One region of the Klebsiella planticola genome, then DNA from elsewhere that is predicted to be linked to it. Evidence: predicted binding sites of a transcription regulator. Region 1 holds the regulator's gene; each other region holds the start of a gene.
What was found. Region 1 encodes Fur, which represses iron uptake genes when iron is present. Its sites were predicted from a motif close to ATAATAATGAGAACNACTATCAA; they were not measured.
Positions count from the first base shown of each region.

Region 1 (5,820 bases):
AAAAAGAACTTTGCCATGAAATTAAATAGCCGCACGCAATCTGCACAAAATCCGCACAATAATTCCCCGGTTGTCCTGGTCCACGGTCTGTTTGGCAGTCTCGACAACCTGGGCATCCTCGCCCGCGACCTGGTGAACGACTACGATATTTTGCAGGTTGATATGCGTAACCACGGTCTTTCTCCCCGTTCGCCGGAGATGACCTACGCGGCGATGGCGCAGGATCTGCTCGATACTCTTGACGATCGGCAGATAGAGAAAGCCACCTTTATTGGTCATTCGATGGGCGGAAAAGCGGTCATGGCGCTCACCGCGCTGGCGCCGGAGCGCATCGCAGGCCTGGTCGCCATTGATATTGCTCCGGTGGACTATCACGTGCGCCGTCATGATGAAATTTTCAACGCCATCAATGCCGTCACCGACGCCGGCGCCGCGTCCCGTCAGCAGGCGGCCACGGTGATGCGCGAACATCTACAGGAAGAAGGCGTGATTCAGTTTCTGCTGAAATCCTTCGTTGATGGCCAGTGGCGCTTCAACGTGCCGGTGTTATGGGATCAATATCCGCACATCGTGGGCTGGCAAACGGTTCCTGCCTGGCCTCATCCAACCCTGTTCATCCCGGGAGGCAACTCCCCCTACGTCACCGATGACTATCGCGATACCCTGCTCGCCCAGTTCCCACAGGCGCGGGCGCACGTCATCGCCGGCGCCGGCCACTGGGTACATGCGGAGAAACCGGAAGCCGTCCTGCGCGCCATTCGTCGCTATCTGACCGCTTTGCAGGCTTAACTGGCTAAAAACTGCCCGACCGCGCTGCAGAATGCCCGCGGTCGTTGGCGCAGCGGTTCGCCTGATGTATTATGGCGCGCTATCTGTGTCGGCTATAGCCCGGCAACTTGTTTCCCCGAAGTCACTCTGAATCATGGCAAAAGAACAAACGGACCGTACGACATTAGATTTGTTCGCAACCGAGCGTCGCCCGGGTAGACCAAAGACCAATCCGCTTTCGCGCGATGAACAACTGCGCATAAATAAACGCAATCAGCTCAAACGCGATAAAGTTCGCGGCCTGAAGCGTGTGGAGTTAAAACTCAACGCTGAAGCGGTTGATGCGCTCAACGAACTGGCGGAAGCTCGCAATATGAACCGCAGCGATTTGATCGAAGAGATGCTGATGAACCAGCTGGCAACCCTGCACAGCCGGGATAAAGCCTGAAAATCCTCAAAAAAACACTTTCATGTAGCAGAGTGTGCAGTCGGGCGTGATTGCTGTTTCCGCGCCCTCTCCTGTTCTGCTATGATTGCCGTTATCTGCGGGCATTACGCCACTACCACATCATTAAGTTTCAAGAGGTTATTTTACTCATGGCAATCATCGGCATCTTTTTTGGCAGCGACACGGGCAACACCGAGAATATTGCAAAAATGATTCAGAAGCAGCTTGGTAAAGATGTTGCTGATGTTCACGACATTGCCAAGAGCAGCAAAGAAGATCTGGAAGCCTACGACATCCTGCTGCTCGGCATTCCGACCTGGTACTACGGTGAAGCTCAGTGCGACTGGGATGACTTTTTCCCGACGCTGGAAGAGGTCGACTTTAACGGTAAACTGGTTGCGCTGTTTGGCTGCGGCGATCAGGAAGACTACGCGGAATACTTCTGTGACGCGCTGGGCACCATCCGCGACATCATTGAACCGCGCGGCGCCACCATCGTTGGCCACTGGCCGACTGCGGGCTATCATTTTGAAGCTTCTAAAGGCCTGGCGGATGACGATCACTTCGTCGGTCTGGCTATCGATGAAGACCGCCAGCCGGAGCTGACCAACGAACGCGTGACTAAGTGGGTTAAGCAGGTCTCTGAAGAGCTGCATCTCGAAGAAATCAAAAACGCCTGATGATTGTGCGGCGTTACCGTTAAATTTCGCCGCATTAATAGATAGAAGCAATCAAACTAATAGCTACAAGTTTTTAACTTTTAATCACATATCTGTACAATGTCCTCTGATTTAACGAGGTCAGGTGACGCAGTTTGTAGCTGGGACCTCGTTTTTGACAGCATACAAGGCCCGATACTTGCAGTTTTCATTTAACGATGGCAGTTCTATAATGAGACGCATTGCATCGGGTGATTCTCTGTATTACTTCCGCTGATGGAAGTAGATCGTTTAGCAACAGGACAGATTCCGCATGACTGACAACAATACCGCATTAAAGAAGGCTGGCCTGAAAGTCACACTTCCACGATTAAAGATCCTGGAAGTCCTGCAGGAACCGGATAACCATCACGTCAGTGCGGAAGATTTATACAAGCGCCTGATCGACATGGGTGAAGAAATTGGTCTCGCTACTGTTTATCGCGTGCTGAACCAGTTTGATGATGCTGGCATTGTGACTCGTCACAACTTCGAAGGCGGTAAATCTGTTTTCGAACTGACCCAGCAGCACCATCACGATCACCTTATTTGCCTCGATTGTGGCAAAGTGATCGAATTCAGCGATGAGTCTATCGAAGCGCGTCAGCGTGAAATCGCCCACCGCCATGGCATCCGTCTGACCAACCACAGCCTGTATCTTTACGGCCACTGTGCGGAAGGCGACTGCCGCGAAGATGAACATGCACACGACGCGCTGGAAAAGTAATTTCCCACCGCGCGGACCGCAAAAAGCCAACCTGACGGTTGGCTTTTTTTATGTGCAAACGCCTACCCTTTTCTGCGCGCGGTATGCTCGTCGAGAGCACGAGTAAACTGTTCCTCATCCCACCGGTTTGCCAGCGCTTCCCGCACCAGAGTCTGTTGGGTTTTCGGGACCATTCCACCTAATGGCGGGTCGGTATCAAGATTGGTGGGGAATGAGTAGCCCCGGGCAGCCACGGCAATTAGCGCCTGAAAATCGCCCGCGCGATATTGTCCGTCCTGAAGCTGGGGATAGATTTTTTTCAACACCAGCTCATGGTTCACATCTTCCATCGGGACGCCGAACGCCGAGGAGATCTGCAAAAGATTAGCGGTGCGAACATGATCAGTCGTCGTGTTGTTCCCGGCGGCATGAAACAACGCCGGGTTAAAAAACAGCCCGTCGCCTTTTTGCAACGGCAACTGAACATAGTGCTGGTTAAAGTAGTCGACGAACTCCGGCTGGCGGTAGGCCATATAGCCGAGCTCATACTGATGCGAAAACGGCAGCAGGCGCGTAGGCCCTGACGCCAGCGGCATATCGCTGTGCGCAACCGCCCCTTGTAACGTCAAATACTGCGACAGAATCTGCGCAGGGATGGGAAACTCGGCAACAAACTCGCCCTGCTGAAAGCCGAGATGATAATCGCGATGGGGCTGCTGCGCTTCGCCGCCAGGGCGTACCTGGTTAACCTGAGCGGTCATTCGCCACGCAGGTCCCAACCACGCCTGACAAATTAACCCAAGCATTTCATTAGCATAGTAGTCGCAGAAGGTCTGCGGGCTACGCTCCGCCAGCTTTTGTAACGCATTCCAGATCCGGCCATTGTTCCCCGCGCGAGAAAAGTGGTCAGCCTGAACCCGGGTGCGAGACTCATCGGCCATGATGGTTTCAAACACCGCCGAAGCGCGGTCGATGACATCCATATCCTGATAAAGCCCGCGTACCACCAGCACGCCGGGACCGTAAGAGAGCCCCTGATGTAGCTCGCTTAATACCGCATGTTTATTGGTCGCCGCGGCCTGCGCTAACACGTCATGGTCGTAAATCAGAACTTCCTCAGCGACTTCGCTGACCAGCGGATAGTCTTGTTTGTTCACCTGCTGCTGACAGAAGATGTTGAAATCCTCAACTGAGGCCCGATCGGGTCGGACAAAATATTGCGATGTCATGAGTAGCTCCACGGGGTAAGGGTGCCAGACGGCGGTTATTTTTTTGTTCAACGTCTCGAAAACGAACGTTGTTAAGAAATAACTTAGCAGCTAGACTCCACATCAAGAACCTCAAAAACACCTCATAAAAACCTCATGTGATCGATGGCAAAATTTACCCAAAAGCAGATAGCCGCTCAGTCAGGACTGAGTCTCGCCACGATCGACCGGGCGCTACATCATCGGGGGCAGGTACACCCGCAAACGCTGCATCGCATTCAGCAGGCTCTGGCCGATCTGGAACTGCTGCAAAAGTCCGGGCTCGCCCAGGGAAGAACGATCTATTTCGATGTCATCATGCATACCCCTGAACGCTTTAGCGAGCTGGTCAGGGAGGCGCTCAGCAGCCAGTTAGCCAGCTTTAACCCCTTTCGCATTCAGCTCCGCTTCCACTGTTACGAGGACATCAGCGAGCGAGAGATGAACGCGCTGCTGAAAAAATGCGCGCTCAGCAGCCACGGCGTGATTTTAAAGGCCATGAACTCCCCCTCGCTGGTTTCCACCATCGACGCTTTGCTCAAACGCCGCGTGCCGGTTGTCACCATCGTCACCGACATTCCGTCCAGCGCCCGTCTGCGCTACATCGGCATGGATAATGTTGATGCGGGCAAAGCCGCGGCATTTTTGATGTCAAAGTGGCTGGGCGCCGACAGCACTCAAATCGCCGCCGTCACCGGCAGCAATGATTTCATCGGAGAGCGGGAGCGTATTGCCGGATTTATCTCGGGAATTGAACAGTTTGCCCCGCGCAACAGCATCAATGTCGTCGCCGGCGGACTGGGCATTGACCATCAGATGTACGCCTGTCTGTGCCAGTACCTTGATGCTCATCCGCATACCGAAGCGGTCTATACCGTCGGCGGCGGTAACGCGGGGATTATCCGCGCCTTCGCCGAGAGAAACCGACGCATAAAGACCTTTATCGGCCATGATTTTGACCGGGAAAACCGGGCACTGATGCAGGCGGGGAAAATCGATGCGCTGATAGAACACAATCTGCAGCTGGATGCGCAGACCGCATTCCGCTCTTTGCTGGCCTTCCACGGTTTTATCCCTGAGGGCGACTCGCTCAAACCCTATTCACGGATCAACATCATCACCCGGTTCAATATGTATACCTGAAAGGAAGATGCGCAGTCGGTGAAGAGTGCGCATCCACATCGCCTCAGCGGTATGCTGGCGTGACCCACAGCGACCCCTGCTCATGGCTGTCGACAACCGCCTCGACAAACGCCACGCCTTTAAGACCATCATACACCTGCGGTACCGCGGCCCCCGTCAGGCTGAGCGCCTGCTGCGCCTCACGACTATGCAAGGCTGCGGCGAAGCCGCTGTAGAGGTTGCTGAACGCCTCGATATAGCCTTCAGGATGGCCCGGCGGCGTGCGGGTACGCGCTTGCGTGAGCGCATCCAGATCCGCGCGCCCGCGCTTAATGATTTGCGTCACCCCTTCTAACGGAGTGAAAACCAGTTCGTTGGGCTGCTCCTGGGACCAGATCAAACTGCCTTTTTCGCCAAATACCCGCAGACGCAGCGCGTTGGCGCAGCCGATCGCCACCTGCGAAGACCACAGCATTCCACGCGCGCCGCCTTCATAGCGGATCAGCACATGGGCATTATCATCCAGAGCACGGCCTTCAACGAAAGTGGCTAAGTCAGCCAGCACGCTCTGCGCCTTCAACCCTGTGACATAGCCCGCCAGATGATAGGCGTGGGTACCGATATCGCCAATCGATCCGCCGCGGCCGTTTTTCAGCGGATCGACCCGCCAGGCCGCCTGCTGATTATTCTTCAGTTCCACGCCGGTGGCCATCCACTCCAGCGGATATTCCACCTGTACAGTACGTACCTTGCCGAGCAGCCCTGCCGCGATCCGCGCACGCGCCTCCACAACCATCGGGTAACCCGAATAGGTATAGGTCACGCCGAGGA
Region 1 is NZ_CP026047.1:3,319,608-3,325,427, reverse strand. It holds gene ybfF (esterase) at 16-789, shown strand; gene ybfE (LexA regulated protein) at 923-1,216, shown strand; gene fldA (flavodoxin FldA) at 1,366-1,896, shown strand; gene fur (ferric iron uptake transcriptional regulator) at 2,189-2,641, shown strand; gene MC50_RS16020 (phytanoyl-CoA dioxygenase family protein) at 2,704-3,849, opposite strand; gene MC50_RS16015 (substrate-binding domain-containing protein) at 3,994-5,010, shown strand; gene MC50_RS16010 (Gfo/Idh/MocA family protein) at 5,054-5,820, opposite strand, start outside.

Region 2 (5,820 bases), 120 kb from region 1:
CCCGATTCGTTATAGGTCTCGGCGCCCGCGCCGTACATATAACCGGTATCGCCGCCGGTGGTCTGGGCATTACCCGCGCGCCAGTGGCGCTTGTCGAAGACGTTATCCACGCCGCCGGTCAGGCTGACGTATTTGGTGACGTCCCAGGTCGCGCTCAGGCCGAGGATGCTGTACGGACTCACCTCGTTCTTCTCGCTGCCGGTTACCGGCTGACCTTTGTAGTTATACTTCTTCGGTTCCTGCTTGCCGTACCAGGTGAAGGTCGACTGCACGGAAACATCCTGGTATATCTGCCAGCTCAGCGTTGAGTTCAGCGTATACTCCGGAATAATCGACAGACGATCGCCGGTCTCTTTGTTCTTACTCTGCAGCATATAGGTGATGTTGTTGGTCCAGTTAACGGTTTCGCTAACCGGGACGTTCAATGTCCCTTCCAGGCCTTCTACCACCGCTTTCGGTACGTTTTCCCACTGGTAAATATCGGTTTTCACTTTACCGGTACCGGTCTGGGAGATCGGCGCATAGCCGGCTTCAATCTTGTTGCGGTAGTCGTTACGGAACCAGGTCACCCCGGCCAGCCAGCCGTCGCGTTTAAACTCAAGGCCGATCTCTTTGTTGATGCTGGTTTCCGCTTTCAGGTCTTCGTTACCCATCATATAGCAACCGGTGCCGGTTGCACTGGCGTAACAGCCCTGGCCTTTACTGTACAGAATGTAGTTCGGGTTGGTCTGGTACAGGCTTGGCGCTTTATAGGCGCGGCCGATGCCCATTTTCAGGGTGAAGTCATCCCCGAGCCCCTGGGACAGGTTAAGCGACGGGCTCCAGTTGTTCCCCACAATGCTGTGGTGGTCAAAGCGCAGCGCCGGGGTCAGCATGGTGGAGTCGGTCAGCTCGATGTTGTCTTCGGCAAACAGCGAGAAGATCTCCGCCTGAGAATACGGGCTGCGGCCAGTGCTGGTTGAACCCGGAATGTCGCCGCCCATAAAGGTCTGGGTGTTGGAGGCCAGATCCTTCATCCGCTGCTGGTTCCATTCGGTACCCAGCGTCAGGTTCTGATTGACCCACAGGTCGAACGGAACGCTGACTTCACTGTGCAGCATCACGTCGGACAGGTCGATATCAGAGAATTGATCGCTGCTGAAAATCCCTTCCGTACCCCCGGCCAGGCCTTCGCCTTTACGCGAGTTGCGGGTGTGCTCGTACTGCGCCCAGTTGCTGGTGGTGATGCCGTTATCCCAGCCGCCGTTCCAGGTCACCGAGTAGGTCTGGCGATAGAGACGGTTGGTCTCTTTGCCGTAGTTCTTTTTCACCAGATCGTTAGTATTGGTGTTCTGCGTATCCCCGGCGTACAGGTTGCCCTGGCGGCTGTAGCCCGCCTCAAACTCCAGCGAGTTCATCGGCGCAAAATCCCAGCGCACGACGCCGTTGATATTTTTGTTCTCTACCCCTTCACGGCCGGCCGGTAGCGTATCGGCGTAAATACCGGTACGTTCTGACTGATGGCCCTGGTTGATATCCCAGGCATCGGCCTGGGTTTTATCGAGGTTGCCCAACAGGCGGAAGCTGAAATCGCCGCCCAGCGGGCCGTTCAGACTGAAGTTGGTGCGTTTGGTGGAGCCTTCATCTTTGTGCTCCGGGGCGTTCATGTAGGTGTTCCACGAACCGTGCCACTCGTTATCACCTTTTTTGGTGATGATATTGACCACGCCGCCTGCGGCGCCGTTGCCGTAGCGGACCGCAGCCGGTCCACGAATGACTTCAATGCGCTCAATCAGCTCCGGTGGGACCCAGTTGGTATCGCCGCGGGTATCGCGCTCGCCGCGCCAGCCCAGGCGGATGGAGTTACGGCTGGTGACCGGTTTGCCATCAATCAGGATCAGGGTATTTTCCGGGCCCATGCCGCGGATATCAATCTGGCGGTTATTCCCGCGCTGGCCGCTGGTGGAGTTGCCGGTCAGGTTAACGCCCGGCATGGTGCGGATAATTTCGGAGACATCGCGAGCGGGGGGACGTTTACGAATTTCCTCGGCGGTGATCGTCGATACGCCCGGCGCCTGCAGGTTTTGTTCGGCGGCAGTGACCACCATCGTCTCTTCGGTGGCCGCTTTTTTACTGTCGAGGGTCTCTTCCGCACACAGCGGGAAGGCAACCCCATAAATTCCCAGATTGACCAGCAAGGTCAAGGATTTGATCTTGTTATTCATTTTACGTCCTGCTTTCCGTTGCCGCATGCCCCTGGAACCCCTTCCCACCGGGAGGGGAGGCGGCAGAAATGTGGTCAGTAGAGGGCGAAGGCATTCCATCGCTGACCAAATGGCCCTTTCTGACATGTGTAATTAGAAGTGACTCTTCCCAAAGTGCGGTAATACGCTATTGCAAATGCAAATAGTTATCAATAATATTATCAATAAAAATTACGTTTATTGAGAAAAATCACGGTAAACATAGGGTTAATGACGGAATGTTAATGACAGGAAGTGATGACTGGTGGCAGGGGATCTTCGGTCCGCAGGCCGAGACCGTTGGCGATAGCTACCGGGTGACCTTCTGGTGGCGGGATCCGGCGGGCAGCGAAGAGACCTCGTTGACGAAGCGGGTGTGGATTTACATCACCGGCGTCACCGACCATCATCAAAATGCCGTACCGCAAACCCTCAAGCGCGTGCCCGGCACCGATGCCTGGCAATGGCAAACCACGCTGTCTCCCGCCTGGCGCGGCAGCTACTGCTTTATTCCCTCCGATCGCGATGACGATTTTGCCCCTGAGATTTTCAACGGCGGCAGCCCGGACCGCACGCTGCTGCGGGAAGGCTGGCGCAGACTGCTGCCGCGGGCGATAGCCGATCCGTTAAACCCACAAAGCTGGAAAGGCGGGCGCGGCCACGCCGTTTCGGCGCTGGAGCTGCCGCTGGCACCGGAACAACCGGGCTGGTCGCTGCGTAATGCGCCTTATCAACCGCCGGTGTGCATTGAATGGCACAGCGCCCGACTGGGTAATACGCGGCGGATATGGGTTTACACCACCGGAGAGGCCGTTGCCGCAGAGCGTCCGCTGGCGGTGCTGCTTGATGGCCAGTTCTGGGCCGAGAGTATGCCGGTTTGGTCCGCACTGGCCGGGCTGACGCGCGAGGCAAAGCTGCCGCCAGCGGTCTACCTGCTGATTGATGTCATCGATAACGAACACCGGAGTCGGGAGCTGCCCTGTAACGCCGATTTCTGGCTGGCGGTGCAGGAAGAACTATTGCCTCGGGTACAGCAAATCGCGCCTTTTAGCGACCGCGCCGATCGTACCGTGGTCGCCGGTCAGAGTTTTGGCGGCCTGGCGGCGATGTTTGCCGCGCTCTACTGGCCGCAGCGCTTTGGCTGCGTGCTGAGCCAGTCTGGCTCCTACTGGTGGCCGCATCGCGGCGGCGCGCAAACCGGCCTGCTGATCGAACGCCTGAGCCAGGGAGTGCTCCGCCCCCACGGGCTGCGAATCTGGCTGGAAGCCGGGGAGCGTGAGCCGCTTATTTTTCGCGCCAATCAGGCGCTTTTAACACAACTACAGCAGACACAGCAGACGATTTTCTGGCGTCAGGTTGACGGCGGGCACGATGCGCTTTGCTGGCGCGGTGGGCTGACGGCTGGGCTCATCCAGCTCTGGCAGCCGTTGAGCCGCGCGCAATAACAAAGTGCGCTTCAGACTCAACATCCTTCCGCATACCCCGAGGCGCTAGCCAGGGCGAAAGCCGACAGGAGGATGGCGAGTAAAGACAGGAGTTTGGTATGCAATTCAGCAACCCCTTCGATAATCCGCAAGGGCAGTTTTACATTTTGCGCAACGAACAACAGCAGTACAGCCTGTGGCCGCACCACTGCGCGCTGCCGCAAGGCTGGGTAGTGGAATGCCCGCCGCAGTCCTTAGAGGCGTGCAACAGCTGGCTGGCGGCGAACTGGTCAACCCTTACCCCTGCCCACTATGCAACCTCAAGGAGCCGGACATGAGCACTCGTTTACCGCTGGTCGCGGCGCAGCCTGGGATCTGGATGGCGGAGCGCCTCTCTACGCTGCCCGGCGCATGGAGTGTCGCCCACTATGTCGAGCTGCGCGGCAACCTGGACCCGGCGCTGTTGGGACGGGCGATCGTCACCGGTCTGACGCAGGCCGACACCCTCAGCATGCGCTTTTGCGAAGATAACGGCGAAGCCTGGCAATGGGTCGATGAGCAGCGCGCTTTTGCCGAACCTGACTATTGCGATCTGCGCGAGGCGCGCGATCCGCACGACGCCGCGCTGGCGATAATGCAGGCCGACCTCGGGCAGAATTTACGCGTGGATGGCGGCAATCCGCTGGTTTGTCACCAGCTGCTGCGCGTGGCGGATGACTGCTGGTACTGGTATCAGCGTTATCATCATTTGCTGGTAGATGGCTTCAGTTTCCCCGCTATTACCCGCCAGATCGCGGCAATTTATCGCGCCTGGCAACGTGGGGAGGCGACGCCGGCGTCGCCATTTACCCCTTTCGCTGAGGTTGTTGAAGAGTATCAGCGCTACTACGGCAGTGAGGCCTGGCAGCGCGATAAAGCGTTCTGGATGGAACAGCGCAAAGCCCTGCCGTCACCGGCGTCGCTCTCTGCTGCGCCGCTGGCGGGGCGGGCGACCAGTAGCGATATCTGGCGTCTGAAGCTGGATCTGGATGCCAGCCTGTTCAGCCGCCTGGCCGCCGGCGCACCGCAGTGCCAGCGAGCCGATCTGGCGTTGGCGCTGACCACCCTGTGGCTCGGCCGTTTATGCAGCCGCATGGATTATGCGGCGGGCTTTATCTTTATGCGGCGGATGGGATCGGCGGCATTGACCGCAACCGGTCCGGTACTGAACGTCCTGCCGCTGGCGATACATATCGATGGGCAAGAAACCCTGGCGGAGCTGGCGCTGCGTCTCAGCGCCCAGCTGAAAAAGATGCGCCGCCACCAGCGCTACGATGCCGAACAAATCGTGCGCGATAGCGGCAAAGCGGCGGGCGATGAACCGCTGTTTGGCCCGGTATTAAATGTCAAAGTCTTTGATTATGTTCTCGATATTGACGGTATCGACGCGGTGACCCACACCCTGGCGACCGGTCCGGTCAACGATCTGGAACTGGCGCTATTTCCGGATGAGTCCGGCGGACTGTCGCTGGAGGTGCTGGCGAACAAAGCGCGCTATGACGAAGCAACGTTGCGCGCTCACGTGGCGCGTTTATCCGCGCTGCTGACCCAGTTTGCCGCCGATCCGGCGCTACGCTGCGCAGAGGCCAATCTGCTTTCGGCCGACGAGACGGCGCAGCTGGCGCAGGTCAATGATACCGGCGTGGCGCTGCCGACGACGACGCTCAGCGCCCTGGTGGCTGAACAGGCGGCGAAAACGCCGGATGCCCCGGCGCTGGCGGATGCCACCCGGCAGTTCAGCTATCGGGAGATGCGTCAGCAGGTGGTGGCGCTGGCGCGGCTGCTGCGTGAGCGCGGCGTCAAGCCCGGCGACAGCGTGGCGGTGGCGTTGCCGCGTTCGGTGTTCCTCACCCTCGCGCTGCACGGCATCGTCGAGGCCGGCGCGGCCTGGCTGCCGCTGGATACCGGGTATCCGGACGACCGCCTGCGGATGATGCTGGAGGACGCGCGTCCTACGCTGCTGATTACTGCAGAAGATCAGCTGTCCCGCTTCAGCGATATTCCGGGTCTTGAAACCCTGTGTTATCAGCAGCCGCTTGCGGCGGATGATGACACGCCGCTGGCGCTCTCACAGCCGGAGCATACGGCGTACATCATCTTTACCTCCGGCTCCACCGGGCGCCCGAAAGGGGTGA
Region 2 is NZ_CP026047.1:3,197,795-3,203,614, forward strand. It holds gene MC50_RS15430 (TonB-dependent siderophore receptor) at 1-2,204, opposite strand, end outside; gene fes (enterochelin esterase) at 2,462-3,667, shown strand; gene MC50_RS15445 (MbtH family protein) at 3,766-3,984, shown strand; gene entF (enterobactin non-ribosomal peptide synthetase EntF) at 3,981-5,820, shown strand, end outside.
Region 2: the regulator Fur is predicted to act here: its motif matches at 2,380-2,402, upstream of fes (enterochelin esterase).

Region 3 (5,820 bases), 2.7 Mb from region 1:
CGCTGCTAACCTCGAACTCGCTTTCAGCGGCGCGCTGCGCCACGTGGTGCTCAGCGGCGGAGAAGAGCAGATTATCACCGACGATGAACGGCCGTTTATCAGCCGTCGGACGACGGGAGGAGAAGGATGAACTGGCTAATCGAGCCGTTCGGCTATCAGTATATGCTGAATGCGATGTGGGTATCGGCGCTGGTGGGCGGCGTGTGCGCCTTTCTCTCCTGCTACCTGATGCTGAAAGGCTGGTCGCTGATTGGCGATGCCCTCTCCCACTCCATCGTACCGGGCGTGGCGGGAGCGTATATGCTCGGCCTGCCCTTCGCCGTCGGCGCTTTTCTCTCCGGAGGACTGGCGGCGGGCAGCATGCTGTTTCTCAACCAGCGTTCGAAGCTCAAAGAGGATGCCATTATCGGTCTGATTTTTTCGTCGTTCTTCGGTATCGGGCTGTTTATGGTGTCGCTCAACCCAACCTCGGTAAATATCCAGACCATTATTCTCGGCAATATCCTGGCGATCGCCCCGGAAGATATTATTCAGCTGGCGGCCATCGGCTCGATTTCAATGGTGATTCTGCTGCTGAAATGGAAAGACCTGATGGTGACCTTTTTCGATGAGAGCCACGCCCGATCCATTGGCCTGAACACCACCGGGCTCAAGCTGCTGTTCTTCACGCTGCTGGCCGCCTGTACCGTGGCGGCATTGCAAACCGTGGGCGCCTTCCTGGTCATTTGCCTGGTAGTCACTCCGGGAGCGACCGCCTGGCTGCTGACCGACCGCTTTCCACGCCTGCTGGCGATTGCCGTCGCTATTGGCAGCCTGACCAGTTTTTTCGGCGCCTGGCTGAGCTACTATCTGGATGGCGCAACCGGCGGCATCATCGTCGTGGCCCAGACCTTGCTCTTTCTGGTGACCTTTGTCTTTGCTCCCAAACACGGCCTGCTGGCCAACCGCCGTCGCGCCAGGGAGGGATCATGCTGCTGACCACGCTTCTCGAACCGTTCCAGTTTTCGTTTATGGTCAACGCCATGCTGGTGGCAGCCATCGTCGCCATTCCCTGCGCGCTACTGTCGGTTGTTCTGGTGCTGAAAGGCTGGGCGTTGATGGGGGATGCCATGAGCCATGCGGTCTTTCCCGGCGTGGTGGTGGCCTATATTGTCGGGATCCCGTTCGCCATTGGCGCCTTTGTTGCCGGACTATTCTGCGCCATCGCGACCGGCTATCTCGACGATAACAGTCGCATCAAGCGCGATACCATTATGGGCATTGTCTTTTCCGGGATGTTTGGCGCCGGGCTGGTGCTGTATGTCGCTATTCAGTCCGAAGTCCATCTCGACCATATTCTGTTTGGCGATATGTTGGGGATTTCCGCCAGCGATATTGGGCAAACGTCGACGATTGCCCTGGTGATTGCGCTGATTATCGGGCTAAAGTGGCGCGACTTTCTGCTACACGCCTTCGATCCGCATCAGGCTAAAGCCAGCGGATTACGCTGCGGCCTGCTGCACTACGGACTGCTGTGCATGATTGCCCTGACCATCGTGGCGACGCTCAAAGCGGTGGGGATTATTTTGTCAATCTCGCTGCTGATTGCTCCCGGGGCCATTGCTCTGCTGCTGACCCGGCGTTTTATCAGCGCGCTGCTGCTGGCGGTGGCGATTGCCGTAAGCTGTTCGCTGGGCGGCGTGTGGCTATCGTTTTACCTTGATAGTGCCCCGGCGCCGACCATCGTGGTGTTGTTTACCGCGCTGTTTATTATCACCTTTGTCTGGACGTCGGTTCGCGACAATCAAACCCAGGCGACGTCCGCAGAGACCCCGGGTAGCGGCTGACGCCTTACCCGGGCGACCGTACCGACAGACCGCACGCATTGTCGCCCGGCTAAGCGCTGCGCAAGCCGGGAAAGCCACCGCTACTTTTTAGGCCGGTATTTTTCCGGAAGCTCCGGCACGGGACGCCGGTCATCAATCAGGTGGCGAATCGTCAGAATCGGGTGACGCCAGAGCATTCGCGGCCCCGCCCAGCGCATGATCTGCTTCATTTCTTCGCGTTTTGCCGGCTGGTAGCAGTGGACCGGGCACTGCTTACAGGCCGGCTTCTCTTCGCCAAACACGCATTTATCCAGCCGCTTATCGGCATAGGCGTTCAGCGCCTGGTAATGCTCCACGTCAGCCTGCGCGTCCGGGCAGCGGCGCTGATAGAGCGAAATCATGCTGCGGATAGTCTTTTTTTCCCGGTCGATGCGTTGACCCGCCATTGCGCTTCCCCATCAATAAAGATGCAAAAATAATACACCTTTATGATCTCTGGCGCAGCCGTTTTCCCCTCTCGCTTACGCCGGATCGGCAGACTTATCGAGGTGGCCCAGCGACTTCTCCGGGAAACAGACATCCCGTACCCGGCGCTTGAGTTCAGCCGCATCCGGGAAACCCTCATCCTGCTTGCGGTCCCAGATTTGTACGTCGTCGACGGTAATGGTGAAGATGCCGCCGGTGCCCGGGACCAGAGTGACCGAGCCGATATCGGTACTGAACGTATGCAGCAGCTCCTGAGCCATCCAGCTGGCGCGCAGCATCCAGTTGCATTGAGAGCAGTAGTTGATCGTAATCGCGGCTTTGTGACTCATGACTTTCTCGCTGTATCTAAAAGGGCTGATTGTAAACAAATTGCAGATTAAATGGGGAATACATGATTATTTTGTTGCAAACGATAATACCTATCATTACCATTCGCAATCAATAATCATGGAGAAACAGAGTCCGCTAACGGAAGCAACGGGACTCTCCTGCAAATCTGGAAGTAACGCGTGAGCCGATACTAATAATTATCAAGGCGTGGCTACTATGTACAAATCCACTCAATCACCGGCCTGGTTTAAGAAAAGCCTGCTGGTGACTTCGTTGCTTGCAGCAATCTATCAGACGACCGCCGGGGCAGCTGATACCACCGCACACACCACCACCAGCGACACCTCATCGGATAGCTCCGAGCAGATGACCGTCACCGCACCCGCTCCCCTGCTCAAAGCCGGCAGCGAACATTCGGTCAGCGCGCAGGAGCTACAGGACAAAGGGGCCAAAGATTTTGGTTCCGTCATGCGTTACGAACCGCTGATCGGCGCGACCGGCGCCAGCGGCGGCTCGGGTAATGGTAAAAGCGGCTTCGACCGCGGCGGCTATACCGGTTATAACATTCGCGGGCTGGAAAGCAACCGCGTCGGGATTGATGTCGACGGCATCGCGCAGCCGGATGCGACCGGGCGCGGCTACGTCGGCCGTGCCGGCCTGAATACGTTTGGCATCGGTCGCGATTACATCGACCCGTATATGTACGGCAGCATCGATATTCAGTCCGGTGCCACCTCGACTGAAACCGCCAACACCTCTATCGGCGGCAACGTCTCCTTCCAGCCGAAATCTGCCGATGATTATCTGCGCCCGGGAAAAACCAGCGCCTTCGGCTACCGGAGCGGCTACGACTCTGCCGACCGCAGCTGGCATAACGGCGTGACGGTGGCCGGCGGAGATGAAACCCTACGCGGCATTTTCGTCTACAGCCGCCGCGACGGCCAGGAAACCCAAAATAACAGCGATAAGATTGACGCCTATCCGGCCAACTGGCACTCCGATGCCTTTATGGCCTCCGGCATCTGGCAGCCAAATGATGAACACAAGCTGACCAGCACGCTCGACTACTACCATAAAACCAACCACACCCACTTTGACAGCTGGGATAGCAGCGGCAACAGCATCATTGGCGATGCCAACCAGACCAGCCAGACTCGTCGCTGGGGCATCAGTCTGAAAGACGACTGGACGCCAATGAATGACTATCTCGACAGTATGTCGACCAAAGTCTACTACCAGCACACCGAGGCCCATGACTGGACCTGGATGCCGGACAGCACCACCGGATCGATGGAAACGGTCAACTCTGACTACGATACCGACACCTGGGGTATTCAGACCGCGCTGGCGAAATCCATTGGTCGCCACGACCTGAGCGCCGGGCTCAACGCCAGCACCACCAAAACCCAGCGCCCGTTCAGCCAGTCGCCGGTCCCGAGTATCTACAGCGAGATCATGCAGCCGGAAGCCGACAGCCGGGGCTACACCCTTGGCGGCTTCGTTCAGGATAAGATCAACTTCGATCTCGACAGCCACAACTTTGCGGTGATCCCGGGCGTGCGCGTGGTGCATCAATCCACCAAACCGGAGAATCTCGGCGATCTGACCACCAACAGCAGCGTGCTGACGGAGTCCTCCGTCGCCAGCCTGTACGGTAAAAACTCCGATACTCAGGTGCTGCCGTCCCTGACCTTCCAGTACGATATCACTCCGCGTACCATGACCTACCTGCAGTATAAACGCGGCGCCGAGTTCCCCAACGCCAGCCAGCTGTACGGCTCCTGGAACCTCGGCTCCAGCTACGCCGGACGAGCGCAGTATGCGCTGATTGGTAACACCGATCTGAACACGGAAACCAGCGACAATTTCGAATGGGGCTTAAAAGGCGAAGTGGTCGAAGGGATCACGATGCGTACCGCCCTGTTCTACAACAGCTATAAGAACTTCATCGCCTATAGCCGCTACACCCGTTCCGGCAATCCGGACCACTTCACCAACGTCCCGTCGAATATCTATACGATTTATCAGGCGGAAAACCGCGATAAAGCCTATATCTACGGCGGCGAAATCAGCGCCAAATTCAACTTTGGCACCTGGTTTGAAGGGGTTAACGGCCTGAGCGCGACGCTGGCCTACGGCTATAGTGAAGGGAAATCGAAATCCAGCTATCTCGGCGACAAATATATCGACCTCGACAGCGTGGCGCCGATGAAGGCTATCGTCGGCGTAGCCTGGGACGATCCGGCGAAACGCTACGGGACCGCGTTGACCGCCACCTTCGTGAAAGGTAAGCAGGCCAGCGCCACCAACCGCGAAAGCTATACCAACACGGGTTCCGCCATTACCGACTCCTCCAGCGAATACATGCGCGTGCCTGGCTACGGCATGCTGGACTTGACGGCCTGGTGGCAGGTGGCGAAAAACGTGCGTATTAACGGCGGCGTTTACAACATTACCGATCGACAATACTGGGATTACCTGAGCAGCCGCAATATTGAGACGTCGACGAATCAGGACGCCTACGATAAAGCGCTGGCGACAATGCCGGGCCGGACCTGGCAACTGGGCGTCAACGTCGATTTCTGATAGCCCGGAGAATAATAAACCCCATGGATTTCAGCATGCCAAGCGGCAGCAGCAGCGTGGGTCGCGATACGCAGACTCAGGCCGGCAGTACAACGTCCCGTTCGCAACATGCTGAAAGACAGCGGGGATGAACCTGCTCCCCGGCCACGGCCGGGGATATTCATCGTAGAGAAGGATGTGAATCATGCAACACAACGCAAACGAACTGTGGCAGCGCTATCAGGCCGCCAAAGCGCAGGCTTCCGCTAAATATGCCCGTGATATCGCCGCTGAAATGGGCATTAGCGAAGCGGAATTAACCGCCGCTCGCGTTGGCCACGATGCCGTTCGCCTGCAGGACGACATGCGGGCAATCATCGCTGGACTGGAAAGCGTCGGCGAGACCAAATGCATCTGCCGTAATGAATATGCGGTGCATGAGCAGGTGGGCCAGTTTACCCACCAGCACCTTAGCGGCCATGCCGGGCTGGTGCTGAACCCGCGCGCACTCGATCTGCGCCTGTTCCTCAGCCAGTGGGCCTGCGCCTTCCACCTGAGTGATAACGGCCGCCAGAGTATTCAGTTCTTCGACCATCACGGCGACGCGCTGTTGAAAGTCTATGCGACGGCTCAA
Region 3 is NZ_CP026047.1:604,457-610,276, forward strand. It holds gene MC50_RS02850 (manganese/iron ABC transporter ATP-binding protein) at 1-130, shown strand, start outside; gene sitC (iron/manganese ABC transporter permease subunit SitC) at 127-978, shown strand; gene sitD (iron/manganese ABC transporter permease subunit SitD) at 969-1,826, shown strand; gene MC50_RS02865 (nitrous oxide-stimulated promoter family protein) at 1,907-2,251, opposite strand; gene MC50_RS02870 (SelT/SelW/SelH family protein) at 2,327-2,620, opposite strand; gene MC50_RS02875 (TonB-dependent receptor domain-containing protein) at 2,838-5,207, shown strand; gene MC50_RS02880 (hemin-degrading factor) at 5,392-5,820, shown strand, end outside.
Region 3: the regulator Fur is predicted to act here: its motif matches at 2,701-2,723, upstream of MC50_RS02875 (TonB-dependent receptor domain-containing protein).